One region of the Paraburkholderia sp. SOS3 genome, then DNA from elsewhere that is predicted to be linked to it. Evidence: riboswitches for the same ligand, from Rfam matches in the RefSeq annotation. Region 1 holds a riboswitch; the other holds the start of a gene.

The links. A riboswitch is a leader RNA that binds a small molecule or an ion and turns the genes downstream of it on or off. The one in region 1 is predicted to bind cobalamin.
Region 2: another riboswitch for cobalamin. It lies ahead of BTO02_RS29945 (cobalamin biosynthesis protein); the one in region 1 lies ahead of BTO02_RS31725 (CbtB domain-containing protein).

What each region holds. Positions count from the first base shown of each region.
Region 1 covers NZ_CP018812.1:2,622,644-2,629,280, reverse strand. The annotation lists gene nirB (nitrite reductase large subunit NirB) at 1-820, opposite strand, end outside; gene BTO02_RS31735 (dienelactone hydrolase family protein) at 1,298-2,530, shown strand; gene BTO02_RS31730 (histidine phosphatase family protein) at 2,672-3,277, opposite strand; cobalamin riboswitch at 3,334-3,478, shown strand; gene BTO02_RS31725 (CbtB domain-containing protein) at 3,518-3,745, shown strand; gene BTO02_RS31720 (CbtA family protein) at 3,760-4,503, shown strand; gene BTO02_RS31715 (LysR family transcriptional regulator) at 4,535-5,461, opposite strand; gene BTO02_RS31710 (AEC family transporter) at 5,563-6,507, shown strand; gene BTO02_RS31705 (NAD(P)/FAD-dependent oxidoreductase) at 6,565-6,637, opposite strand, start outside.
Region 2 covers NZ_CP018812.1:2,195,897-2,202,533, forward strand. The annotation lists gene cobN (cobaltochelatase subunit CobN) at 1-1,505, opposite strand, end outside; gene cobW (cobalamin biosynthesis protein CobW) at 1,564-2,679, opposite strand; cobalamin riboswitch at 3,194-3,435, shown strand; gene BTO02_RS29945 (cobalamin biosynthesis protein) at 3,694-4,173, shown strand; gene cobO (cob(I)yrinic acid a,c-diamide adenosyltransferase) at 4,170-4,772, shown strand; gene BTO02_RS29955 (cobyrinate a,c-diamide synthase) at 4,776-6,122, shown strand; gene bluB (5,6-dimethylbenzimidazole synthase) at 6,106-6,637, shown strand, end outside.

The DNA of each region.
Region 1 (6,637 bases):
TGCGCGGATCGTAGGTCTGCAGCGCATCGCTGACGACGATGCCGCGATTGCAGTAGAGGCCCGCTGCTTCCGCGAGAGCGGTATTCGGGCGGATGCCTGCTGCCATCACGACGAGGTCCGCGGGAATCGCGTCGCCGTCCTTGAAGATCACGCCGGTCACTTCGCCTGCTTCGTTGCCCGCGATTTCCGCGGTCGCCTTGCTGAGCAGAAACCTGAGGCCGCGTGCTTCGAGCGAGCGCTGCAGGAGGCGCCCCGCGGTCGCATCGAGCTGCCGTTCGAGCAAGGTGTCGGCGAGGTGCACGACGGTCACCTCCATGCCGCGCAGCTTCAGACCGTTGGCGGCCTCGAGCCCGAGCAGGCCGCCGCCGATCACGACGGCATGACGTTTCACCGCAGCCGTGTCGATCATCGTCTGCGTATCGTAGATGTCGCGATAGCTGATCACGCCCTTGAGCGTGTTGCCGGGCACTGGCAGGATGAACGGCGTCGAACCGGTCGCGATCAGCAGACGCTCGTACGGCGCCTCGGTGCCGTCGGTGGCGATCACCTTGCGGCGCACGCGGTCGATCTTCTCGACGGTCTTGCCCAGGTGCAGATGAATGCCGTTCTGCTCGTACCACTCGAGCGGATTGAGCACGATGTCGTTGAAGCTCTGCTCGCCGGCCAGTACTGGCGACAGCAGGATGCGGTTGTAGTTCGGGTGAGGTTCGGCGCCGAAGACCGTGATGTCGTATTGATCGGGGGCGATCGTCAACAGTTCTTCGAGCGTGCGAATGCCGGCCATGCCGTTGCCGATGACGACGAGTCGGGGTTTGCTCATGATGTCCGTTCTGCCGAGGTATCGCGCAGCGGGGGGCGAAACCCGATGCAGCGCACGTCGAACGCCATTGCCCGACTGTTGTCTGCCGAAACTCCGCTTCATGCGTTGCTCTGTTGCGGGCGTTTGCGGCCGTATCTTGCGCGGATCGCGTTCGCCGATGGCGAACGTTGGTTCCGCTTGCGCCGCCCGCGTCTTTGCAGGCAACTCACCGCTTAAAGCAACGGTCGTGCCATTGAGCAGCAAAGCGGCAATTCCTTGTCCGGCAAGGCATTTGGCGCGCCGGTCACGACTTTTGTATTGCACCGCAGCAGTGCGCGAAATCAGCGATGCACTGAATTAGCGCGAGAACGCGCCGATGCGATGCCCGAATGTTTTTTGCTTTCCGATCGATGACGGCTGGAATAAGTGCTTTGTCTGCACGTTCTCCATACGACGGGCTTTCACACATTACAGGCCGGTGTGACAACAAGATGGACGATGGACGATTTGATTGAAATTGCCGCGAGCCATGGCCGGAGTTTCACAGGCTATCTCGCATTGCCCGCGCATAGACCGGCGCCGGGGCTCGTGCTGCTGCACGACGACTATGGCATCGACGAGCCCATCAAAGCGATGGCGCGGCGTTATGCCGAAGAAGGTTACGTGGTCGTCGTGCCCGATCTTTACTGGCGGCTCTCGCCGCGCAAGTCGTTCGACCGTTACGGCGGCGACGCCGCGCTCGCACGCGAACGTAACCGGCTTCTCGAGATCGATCATGCGATCGACGACATCAATTCGACCTTCGAAGCATTGCGCGAACATCCGGCGCAGGACGGCAAGGTCGGCGTGCTCGGCTTTGGACCCGGCGGTACGCTCGCGGTGCTCGCGGCAGCGCATACCGACGTCGACTGTGCGGTCGGCTACTGCGGCGCGGCGCTCGAAGCTCACCTCGGCGAGGCGCGCCGTCTGCGCTGCCCGGTGGTGCTGCATCTGTCGGGGCGCATTTCGTCGGCGCACGACGTGCTCGTGCGCGGCAAGATTCGCGCGGCGTTCGAGTACAAGCCGGGGGTCACGATCCACGAATACGACTGCGGCGAGTCGTTTACCGTGCCCGGCCCCGAATTCGACCGTCCGTCGGCGGCGTTGTCGTATTCGCGTTCGTTGTCGCTGCTCAAGAAGACGATGGGGCCGATCTATGCCATCGAACGCGTATGGAAGCGGCACTCGTATCACAAGTACGTCACGCGCGACGCCGAGGCCGTGATGGCGACGATGGTCGACGATCCCTACTTCAACGACGTGCCGACGATGACCGGGGGTGTCGGCCACGAGGAACTCAAGCGCTTCTATATCGAAGAGTTCATGCATTCGTTTCCACCCGACGCGCAGCATGTGCCGGTGTCGTTTACGGTCGGCGTCGACCGGATCGTCGACGAATTCGTGTTTCGTTGTACGCACACGTGCGAGATGCACTGGATGCTGCCCGGCGTCGCACCGACGGGCAAATACTTCGAAGTCGCGATGGTCGCGGTGATCTGCTTTCGCGGCGACAAGATCGACAACCTGCATGTGTATTGGGATCAGGCGACCGTGCTTGCGCAGATCGGCATGCTCGATGCCGAGGGTTTGCCGGTAGTTGGCATCCAGTCGGCGCGCAAGGTGCTCGATATTGCGCGGCCAAGCGATTCGCTGATACCGCGAATGAGCGGCGGAGACGATAAGCCCGGTTGAAGCGGGTTTTTCCGCGATGCGCGCAGCCGCCGGCTTGCGAGGTGGTGCGCGACGATACGGGCGCGCCGTCTGAAGCGACATTGACCGAATCGTCTGTCGGCCCTTTGGACAAGGCGCACTGCGTGTCAGGCGTTTTTTGCGTTACGGGTGCGGATTCGCTTGCGCATGAGGCCACCACGTCCAGCCGCGCTTCGAACTGCGCAGCCCGATCGTTGTGAGCGGCGCAATTTCGATTTGCGTGAATGCGGCGGGCGGCGCGTGCAGCACATGGATGAGCGCCGCGCGCAGCACGGCCGCATGTGTAATGGCGACGACCGCGCGACCGGCCGGGTCATTGCTCGCTAGCGCGTCGAGCCATGCGCCGACGCGTGCCAGAACCGCTTCGAACGACTCGCCACGCGGCGGCGCTGCAGCAGGATCGCGCAGCCACGCGTCCAGGGCCTGCGGCGCCTGCGTCGCGATCTCGGCGACGCGCATGCGTTGCCATTCGCCGTAGTCCGTATCGGCAAGCTCGGTGGCAACGGTGGCATCGAAGCCGAACGCCCGAGCCGTGTCGCGCGCGCACGCTGCAGGACTGGTCAGCACGCGTACTTCGTCCACGCCGTCGAGTGCGAAGCGCACGCGCTGAGCGAAGGCGTTCGCTTCGGCGAGACCGCGCGCATCGAGCGGCTCGTTCGTGTCTGCGAACGTCGCGCTGCGTTGTGCCGCGGTCGACGCGTGGCTGACCAACCAGAGACGTGTCTGCATGTCGTTCCATGTGCATCTGCATGCGCAGGGTGCGCTGTTTTGCGCGGCCCGCGAAAAGCTCTCGGGGGTCGCACAGTTTAGCGCGTAGAATGAGCGCTACTCGAAGCGCGGAAGCCGGTGCAAGTCCGGCGCGGTCGCGCCACTGTAATCGGCCACATCGTTGGTCCGGAAGTCAGACCCAGCTTCGTGCCTTTTCTGCAATCGTCTATCGGGGCGCGTAACCCCAGGGAGATATCCGTCATGTCCGACGCAGTTTTCAAGCCGCTCGACACACTCGAACCCGCCGCCGAGCCCACCCCCATTCCGCTGCGCGAATTATTGCCGTGGGTTGTCTTCGGCGGCCTGCTGCTGTTGCTTGCGCTCTATTTCGTCGGCGCGGAAGAGGGCGCGACATCGCTGATCCCCGGCATGTACGTGCACGAATTCGTGCACGACGGCCGCCATCTGCTCGGCTTCCCCTGCCACTGACGCAGGAGCGAACCATGGTAGGTAAATTGCTGGTGCGCGGGATGCTCGCGGGCATCGCCGCGGGGTTGCTCACGTTCGGTCTGGCACGCGTGGCCGGTGAGCCGCAGGTCGATCAGGCCATTTCATTCGAGGAAAAAGCCGACGCGGCGAAGGGCGAAGCACCGGAGCCTGAACTCGTGAGCCGCGGCACCCAGGCAGGGCTCGGTCTCTTCACCGGTGTGGTCGTGTATGGGGCCGCAGTGGGCGGGCTCTTTGCGCTGACCTTCGCGTATTTTTACGGCCGCGCCAAAAAGCTCAGTGTGCGCGAACTGTCCGCATGGCTCGCGCTCGGCGCATTCATGGCGATTGCGATCGTGCCGGCGCTCAAGTATCCGCCAAACCCGCCGTCGGTCGGCGACCCGCAGACAATCGGCTATCGCACCGGGTTGTACTTCCTGATGATCGTCATTTCGCTGACCGCGCTCGTGTTTTCGATGAAGGTGCGCCGCCGCGCGATTGCACGCTTCGGCGTATGGAACGGGTCGATCCTCGCGGGGCTCGTATTCATTGCGATTATCGCGGCCGTGCAAGCCGGTTTGCCGGAGATCAACGAGGTGCCGGCCGCGTTTCCGGCGGTCGTGCTGTGGAAGTTCCGTGTTGCCGCACTCGGCATGCAGGCCGTGTTGTGGACGGCGCTCGGCTTGCTGTTCGGAGCATTCGCCGAACGCTTGCAGCGCGTGTCGCGCGCCGCTCGGCCGCAGCGGCGCCTCGCGGGTTGAACGGGTGGCTTGGGTTAAAGCACAGAGCACGCTATCTCGCTTCTGCGGCCTGCACGGCAAACGCGTGCAGGCCGTTTTTGTCGGGGCCCTGTTCGACCAGTTCGAGAAACCGCGCAAGACAGGGGTTCCGGTTCGTCGACAGCCATACGAGCACCTGAGAGATCGACGGTGCCTGCGCAAGCGGTTTGAACGTCACCCCCGCCAGTTGCGCGCGTTGCATCGACGCGGGCACGAGCGCGACGCCGGCGCCTTCATCGACAAGACTCAGGACTGTCTGCTGCAAACGCACCTCGAAGCGCACGTCGGGCTCGAAGCCACCCGTGCGGCAATGCTCGACGATGGTCGTATGCAGCCCTTCGCCGACTTCGCGCGCGGCGATGACGAATGGCTCATGCGCAAGCTGCGCAATCGACACCCGCCTCGCGCGGGCAAGCCGATGCCGGCGCGGCAGCGCGACGCACAGCGGTTCGGTCAGCACAGTGCGTGCGGCAAGCCCATGCGGCGGCGCGCCCGACAGCATGATCGCCGCATCGAGTTGCCCGTCGAGCACCTGCGGCGCGAGATCGTTCGAGACGATTTCCCGCAGATTCAGCGCGACATCGGGAAAAGCCGCGCCGTAACTGCGCGCGTAAGTAGGCAACACACTGTAAGCCGCGCACATCGTAAATCCGATCGACAGTTCGCCACGCTCGCCGAGCACCGCGGCGCGCGCATTGCGGCCCGCCTGATCGAGGGCGGCGAGAATCGCTTTCGCGTCGGCGTAGAAGCGCGCGCCCGCGGCGGTCAGCGTGACGCTGCGCGAGTTGCGCTCGATCAGCGTGACGCCTAGCGAGGCTTCGAGCGCCGCAAGCTGACGGCTCAGCGGCGGTTGCGACAGATTGAGCCGCGCGGCGGCGCGGCCGAAATGGCGCGTCTCGGCGAGGGTGACGAAATAGCGGAGCGGCTTGACATCGACCATGATGCAAAAAAAGTATCGTTGAGCAATTCAATCAGCATTGGATTGTATCGTTGATCGCGTTTACGCTAGCGGCCTTCCGACTGGCTGATGTGCATGTCCCGATGTTGTCCACGCTCGAAATCCTGATTCCTGTCTTCGCGTTGATTTTCGCCGGCTTCGTTTGCCGGCGGCGCAATCTGCTCGGCCCGACCGCCGCTTCCGAACTGAACCGTTTCGTTGTGTGGCTCGCGCTGCCCGCGCTGCTGTTCGACATCATGGCCCATTCCACCTGGCGCCAACTCGACCAGCCGGGTTTCGTGGCGACGTTTTCGGTTGCGTGCGCGGTGCTGTTCATTGGCGTGCTGATCGTGCGGCTCTTTCAAGGCCGGCATCTTGCGGACGCGAGCGTCGATGCGATCGCGGCGTCGTACCCGAATACCGGTTACATCGGCTTTCCGCTTGCGTTGATCGTATTCGGCAACGCGAGCCTCACGCCGACGACGATCGCGACGATCATCGTCGCTTGTGTGCTGTTTGCTTTCGCGATCGTGCTGATCGAAGTCGGGTTGCAGACCGAGCGTGCGCCGCACAAGCTCGGTTTGAAGGTGCTGCGCTCGCTCGCGAAAAATCCGCTGATCGTTTCGCCGATCGCGGGTGCGCTCGTCGCGAGCGTGCATTGGACCTTGCCGCACAGCGCCGAAACGTTTCTCAAGCTGCTGGGCGGCGCCGCGAGCCCGTGCGCGCTCGTGAGCCTCGGGCTCTTCCTGGCGGAGAAGCGGCAAGCGGGCAACGAACGCAATACGTCGGTTGCCATTACCGCGATCAAGCTGATCGTCCAGCCGGCCTTGGCCTGGTGGATGGCCTCGCGCGTGTTCGTACTGCCGGCCGATATGGCCGGTGTCGCCGTATTGCTTGCCGCACTGCCGACCGGCACCGGACCGTACATGCTCGCCGAGTTTTATCGGCGCGAGGCGCACGTGACGTCGCAAACCATCCTCTTTTCGACAGTCGCCTCGCTCGTGACGTTATCGTTGCTGTTGCTGATCATGCAGCGGCACGCTTTGTGACGAACTTTCGCGCTGCGGCCGCGCAGCCGGCGACGTTACGAGGCGGCACTCGCGACCTTAGCCGAAGCGTTCGACGCGATACGGCCGTGGGTCGGTAAACGGCCTGGAGCCGGTCATCATTTCGGCAAGC
Region 2 (6,637 bases), 430 kb from region 1:
CGCCAGCCCGCGATCATGAAGCGGCCGCGCCGCACGGCCGGGTCGCATTCCGGTGCGCCCCAGCGCGCATTCAGTGCATCGCGCAACGAGGCAGGCAGGCGCGCGAAATAGGCTTCGTAGTCGGCGAGCGCGAGACTTTGCAGCGCGGGCCTCAAGTCGCGCACGACCGGATCGTTCGTTACGCCGCTCGTCAGCAGGTCGAGCAATGCGTCGCCGTCGGCGGGAAATGCTTCGTCCGCCGCGATGCGGTAGCCTTCGTCGCGCAGCATGTGAAGAATGCCGACCACCGAGGCCGGCGTATCGAGGCCGACGCCGTTGCCGATGCGCCCTTCGCTTGCCGGATAATTCGCGAGAATCAGCGCGACCTTCTTGTCTGCATTATCGAGCGCGCGCAACCGGCACCAGCGCTCGCTCAGTTCCGCGACGAATGCGACCCGCTGCGCGTCGGGCTGATAACGTACGACGTCCACTTCGGTGTGCGGACAACGATACGCGAGCCCTTTGAAACTGATCGCGCGCGTGATGATGCGGCCGTCGACCTCCGGCAGCGCGATATGCATGGCGATGTCGCGCGAGTTCAGGCCATGGTTGTCGTTGATCCAGTCCTCGCGGTTGCCGCCCGAAAGGATTACCTGCAGCACCGGCGCATCGCCGGCCACGGCAAGCGGCACGGGATCGTCGATCGCGCCGGCGGCGAACGCCGTGGTATTCAGCACGAGCGACGCATGATGTTGCGCGCACAACTGTGCGACGACCTCGCGGCTCAACGCGTCCTTCAACGATGTGATCGCGATCGGCAGCGGATTCATCTGCCGCGCTTCGAGCGCGTCGATCAGCGCATCAAATACGGCCGTATTGGCGGCCTGTAGATGCGCCTTGTAGAACAGAATCGCGACGACCGGCGCCGCCGCGCGCCAGCGCGCCTGCCAGTCGGCGATGGTCGGCGTGTCGTGTGCGGGGTGATAAAGCGCGGCCGCGGGCAGCGGCACCGGCAGCGCGGGCTCGCGTCCGAAGCCGAGCGCGCGCCACGCGATGCAGCGCAAGAACCCTTCCGCGTTGTGCGGCCCGCCCTCGCGCAGATACCGCCAGAGCCGATGGCACAACGCGGCATCGGCGGTGCTGCGCGCAAGCAGGTTCGGATCTTCCTGCAAGTCGCCCGAGAACATCGCGAGCGTCTGCCGCTTGCGCTCTGCGAGCGCGACCACCTGTTCGATACCGTACGGCCAGTACGCTTCGCCGCCGAGGTGATCGACAACGACGACGCGCGCATGCTGCAACACGTCTTCGATATAGAAGTCGACCGAGGCCGGTTGCCGCAGATACGTGACGTTCGCAAGGCGCACGCTCGGAAAACCGGCGGGCAGGCGCGGCACGACGCTCGCGAGCAGCGACAGCGTCGTATCGGCCGAGCTCAGCACGACGATCTCCGCGGGCCGCTGGTCGATCCGGATCACACCCTGCGTGTCGTCGACGAAACCGCCCGGCGTGGTGCGCAGCAAATGCATGTTCGTGCCGCCTCGTGTGAGTGGCGCCCGCACGCGCGGTGGCGCGCGGGCAGCCTTGTCAAGCCTGTTGGGCCGCGTGCATGCGCAGCGCTTCGTCGAGCGCGCGCTGCAATACCGCTTGCTCGAGGTCCTCGCCGATCATCACGAAACGGCTCGCGTGCGGGCTCGCGGTCGCGTCGCCCTGCTGCTCCTGCGGCCGCCAGCGGCGATCGAAATAGCTGTCGAAACGGCGCCCGACGCCCTGGATCACGAGACGCATCGGCGCGTCCGGCAGCGCCGCGAAGCCTTTGACGCGATACACGGTATGCTGCTCGACCACGCGTTGCAGCGCGGCGATCATTGCTTCGCGCGACGGCGCGTATGCGCTGACCACCACCGAATCGAACTCGTCGTGATGGTGGTCGACGTGGTCGGGGTCATCGGCCGAGCCATGATGATCGTGGCGCAGGTGAATCGTTTCTTCCGACGCGGACTCGAGCCCGAGCAGCGCATGCAGATCGAGCTGGCCGTTCTGCGCGCGCACCACTTTGACTTGCGCCGGAATCTCTTCGCGAATGGTCGCTTCGACCGCTTGCGCTCGCGCGTCGTCGAGCAGATCGGTTTTGTTCAGAATGACGAGGTCCGCCGCGCACAGCTGGTCTTCGAACAGCTCGTGCAGCGGCGACTCGTGATCGAGATTCGGATCGGCTTTGCGCTGCGCGTCGACAGCGAGCGGATTTTCGGCGAACTGGCCGCTCGCAACGGCCGGCCCGTCGACGACGGTCACCACCGCATCGACGGTGAAGCTATTCCTGATCGACGGCCAGTTGAACGCCTGCACGAGCGGCTTGGGCAGCGCGAGGCCCGACGTTTCGATCAGCACGTGGTCGATCTGGTCGCGGCGCTCGACGAGCTTTTCCATGACGGGAAAAAATTCCTCCTGCACGGTGCAGCACAGACAGCCGTTCGCGAGCTCGTACAGCTGGCCTTCGATTTCGCGGCCTTCGTCGTCGCAGCCGATGCCGCAGCCTTTGAAGATTTCGCCGTCGATGCCGAGTTCGCCGAACTCGTTGACGATCACAGCGGCCCGCAGTCCGCCGGCGTGCCGGAGAATATGGCGTAGCAGCGTGGTTTTGCCGCTGCCGAGAAAGCCCGTGACGATCGTCACAGGAATTTTGCGCATCTGGGTTTGCATGGCGACTTTACGATGTGAACGCGGCGCGATGTACGACACAAGGAGCGACATCGAGCACGCGAAGAAGTGGACGGAACGCCGCAACCCCGCGGCATCAACCCTGGTCTTCCGGCCGGTATCCGGGCTGGCGAGAGCGCCGCTTCACCTTCCCACGCGAGTGAACAGTTTCTCGCGCAGTGGTTTTTCTGCCCGCGCGGCCTTGCGCGCGGACCTCGAAGCCGGCTCTGCACCGCGGCAACCGCGATGCGCTCGCCTTCCGTTGCGGGGGCAGCACAGGTTGACCTGAAGCCGCTACGCGGCAGCCGCATTCGACAGGTTCAGGCCCGCTGTTTCCCGTTTAACTGCACACGCCGGACGGCGCGCGCGAGCACCAGAAGTGGCTGCGAGTGTAGGCGCGGGGCGGGGAGGCGTCAAGAAACGAACCGATCATCGAGCTTCGGTTTTCGCGCCCGGGAGCGGCGATCGGCCACGTATGCCGATGCGCCCGGTGCCTGGCGGCGATGCGTTCATGTGCTATCGTATGCGCGCGTCCGGTGCCGCCTATGCGCGTAGTGCTCGCATGCGGTTAAACGGGAAACAGGAAAGCGCGGTTGCATGCTGCACGCGCCCAACCTGTGCTGTCCCCGCCAACGGTAAGCGGCCTGCGGACTCCATGTCCGCGCATGCGCTTCGATGCCACTTTCGGCCGTCCGCCGATGGGAAGGCGAAGCGCATGAGGCCGTCAGCCCGGATACCGGCCGGATGCAAGGGGGCGAACGTCACGGTCGCCAGTCGCCGGTTCCGCGGGGGACGGATACGGGCGCCCACGCATGGCGCAACCGCTAGCAACGGCTTTGCAACCGCTTTGCAAACTGCTAAGCAACCGCTCGCCGCCGTGCACGCTATGTGGCATTGCATGACACGTCTTCATTACGCGCTTGCCGGCGCGGCTCCTTGTACGACCGCACCTCGCGCCGCCAATCTGCGCGCGCTTTTTCTCGCGCCTCGTTGTCCAACGCATCACGGCGGCGCGCGATGAGGCATGCGATAACCGCACGGCCGAAACGGCTCGTCGTCGGCATCGGCTGCAAGCGCGGCGCGAGCGTCGAACAGATCGATGCGGCCGTGCGTAGCGCGCTCGGCCCGCATTCCATCGACGACGTCCGCGCGGTCGCGACCGTCGACATCAAGGCTCGCGAAGCCGGCATCGCCGGTTTCTGCGCGCGTCATGCGCTGCCGCTGCACGCCTTTTCGCGCGAGCAGATCGCGAACGCAGCCTCGGTTTTCGCGGGGCAGACTTCGGCGCCCTCGCGCGCCGTGCGCGCGCACGTCGGCGTCGACGGCGTGTGCGAACCGTGCGCCCTGCTCGCCGCCCCGCAAGGGCGGCTCGTTGCGCCGAAACGCGCATTCGAAGGCGGCGTGACCGTCGCCATCGCCATTGTCGATTCCGTTGCGCATGCAACGTTCGGTCGTGAACGCACCCAGCATCGACAACACCATCAGGACGCTCAATGAAAACCGACCCCGAATCGCATCAGCGCATGACCCAGCGCCGCCGCGAAGGCCATGAGAAGAAACAGGCGGAAGCGACCATCGAAAAAGGTCTGCTGATCGTCAATACCGGCACCGGTAAAGGCAAGAGCACGGCGGCGTTCGGCATGGCCGTGCGCGTGCTCGGTCACGGCATGCGCCTCGGCGTCGTGCAGTTCATCAAGGGCGCGTTGCATACGTCCGAGCGCGACTTCCTCGGCAGCCTGCCGAACTGCGAGTTCATCACGATGGGCGACGGCTACACGTGGAATACGCAGAACCGCGACGCCGATATCGCCACCGCACGCAAAGGCTGGACCGAAGCCAGACGAATGATCGAAAGCGGCGACTATCAAATGGTGATCCTCGACGAGCTGAACACGGTGCTCAAGTACGACTATCTGCCGCTCGACGAAGTGCTGGGCGTGCTTGCCGCGCGGCCCGGGATGCTGCATGTGGTCGTCACGGGGCGGCATGCGCCCGATGCGCTCGTCGAGGCGGCCGATCTCGTCACCGAGATGCGCGCGATCAAGCATCCGTATCGCGAGCAGCACGTGAAGGCGCAGCGCGGCGTGGAGTTCTGAACGATGGCGCAGTGCCCCGCGCTCTTTATCAGCGCACCTGCCTCCGGCCAGGGCAAGACGACGATCACGGCCGCGCTGGCGCGCCATCATCGCCGGCAAGGGCGCCGCGTGCGCGTGTTCAAGACCGGCCCCGACTTTCTCGATCCGATGATTCTCGAACGCGCGAGCGGCGCGCCCGTGCTGTCGCTCGACCTGTGGATGGTCGGCGAGGCCGCGTGCCGCGAACTGCTCGCACAGGCCGCCGCGCAAGCGGACCTGATTCTGATCGAAGGGGTGATGGGTTTGTACGACGGCACGCCGAGCAGCGCGGATCTGGCGGCTGCGTTCGGCGTGCCCGTGGTCGCCGTGATCTCGGCGAAAGCCATGGCGCAGACGTTCGGCGCCGTCGCGTTCGGACTCGCACACTATCGCGACGATGTGCCCATGCGCGGCGTGTTCGCGAATCGCGTCGGGTCGACGCGGCATGCGCAGATGCTCGAAGCCGCGCTGCCGCCCGGCCTCGAATGGATGGGCTCGATCGCAAGCGCCGCGGACATCGAATTGCCGGACCGGCATCTTGGCTTGCACCAGGCCGCGGAGATCGTCGACCTCGACAAGCGGCTCGATCAAGCCGCCGACGCGCTCGCCTGCACGCCGCTCGCCCGGTTGCCGCCCGCCGTGCAGTTCGGGCCGACGCAAGCGCCGGTGCCGGCATCGGATCCGCTGCGGCCCGGCAGCGGCGCGCGACCCGCAGCGCTGCCGCGCCTGCTCGAAGGCGCCCACATTGCCGTCGCGCGCGACGCCGCGTTCTCATTCATCTACCCGGCGAATCTCGCGTTGCTCGACACGCTCGGCGCGCGCGTCAGCTTCTTTTCGCCGCTCGCCGACGAACCGGTGCCGGACACTGCCACTGCGCTCTATCTGCCCGGCGGCTACCCCGAATTGCATGCGGCCACGCTCGCGCGCACTGCGCGCGCGGCCGGCTCGGTGCGCGCGCATGCGGCCGCCGGCAAACCGGTGTTCGCCGAATGCGGCGGCATGCTGTACCTGCTCGAAAGCCTGACGGCCGCCGACGGCACGACGACGCCGATGCTAGGCCTGCTGCCCGGCCACGTGCAGATGCGCACGCGCTTCACGGCGCTCGGCATGCAGCAGCTCGACAGCCCGCTCGGCACGATGACCGGTCACACGTTCCACTACTCGCACGTGAGCACGCCGCTCACGCCCGTGCTGCATGCGACGCGTCCGCAGTCGGACGCGGCCGGCGAAGCGGTCTACCGCTCAGGCCCGATCGTCGCAACCTATATGCACATCTACTGGCCGTCGAATCCGGCCTTCACCGCGGCACTATTCCATGGCAACGCGTTTTAACGACGCCGATCGCGCGGCGGTCTACCGCGCCATTTACGAACGCCGCGACATGCGCCACTTCGTGCGCGGCCCCGTCGACCCCGCCGTGCTGCAGCGCCTGCTCGACGCCGCGCACCACGCGCCGAGCGTCGGCTACATGCAGCCGTGGCGCATCGCGCGCATCACCGATGCGGCGCTGCGCGCCGCGCTGCAAGACGCGGTCGAACGCGAGCGGCTACTGACCGCCGACGCGCTCGGCAAGCGGCGCGACGAGTTCATGAAGCTGAAGGTGGAAGGCATGCGCGATTGTGCCGAAGTGCTGGTTGTCGCGTTGATGGACGGACGCGACGCGCACGTCTTCGGCCGACGCACGCTGCCCGAGATGGATCTCGCCTCGGTGTCGTGCGCGATCCAGAACATGTGGCTCGCGGCGCGCGCGGAAGGCATCGGCATCGGCTGGGTGTCGCTGTTCGATCCCGCGGAAGTACGGGCGCTGCTGGGCATGCCTGACGGCGCACAGCCGGTTGCGATACTCT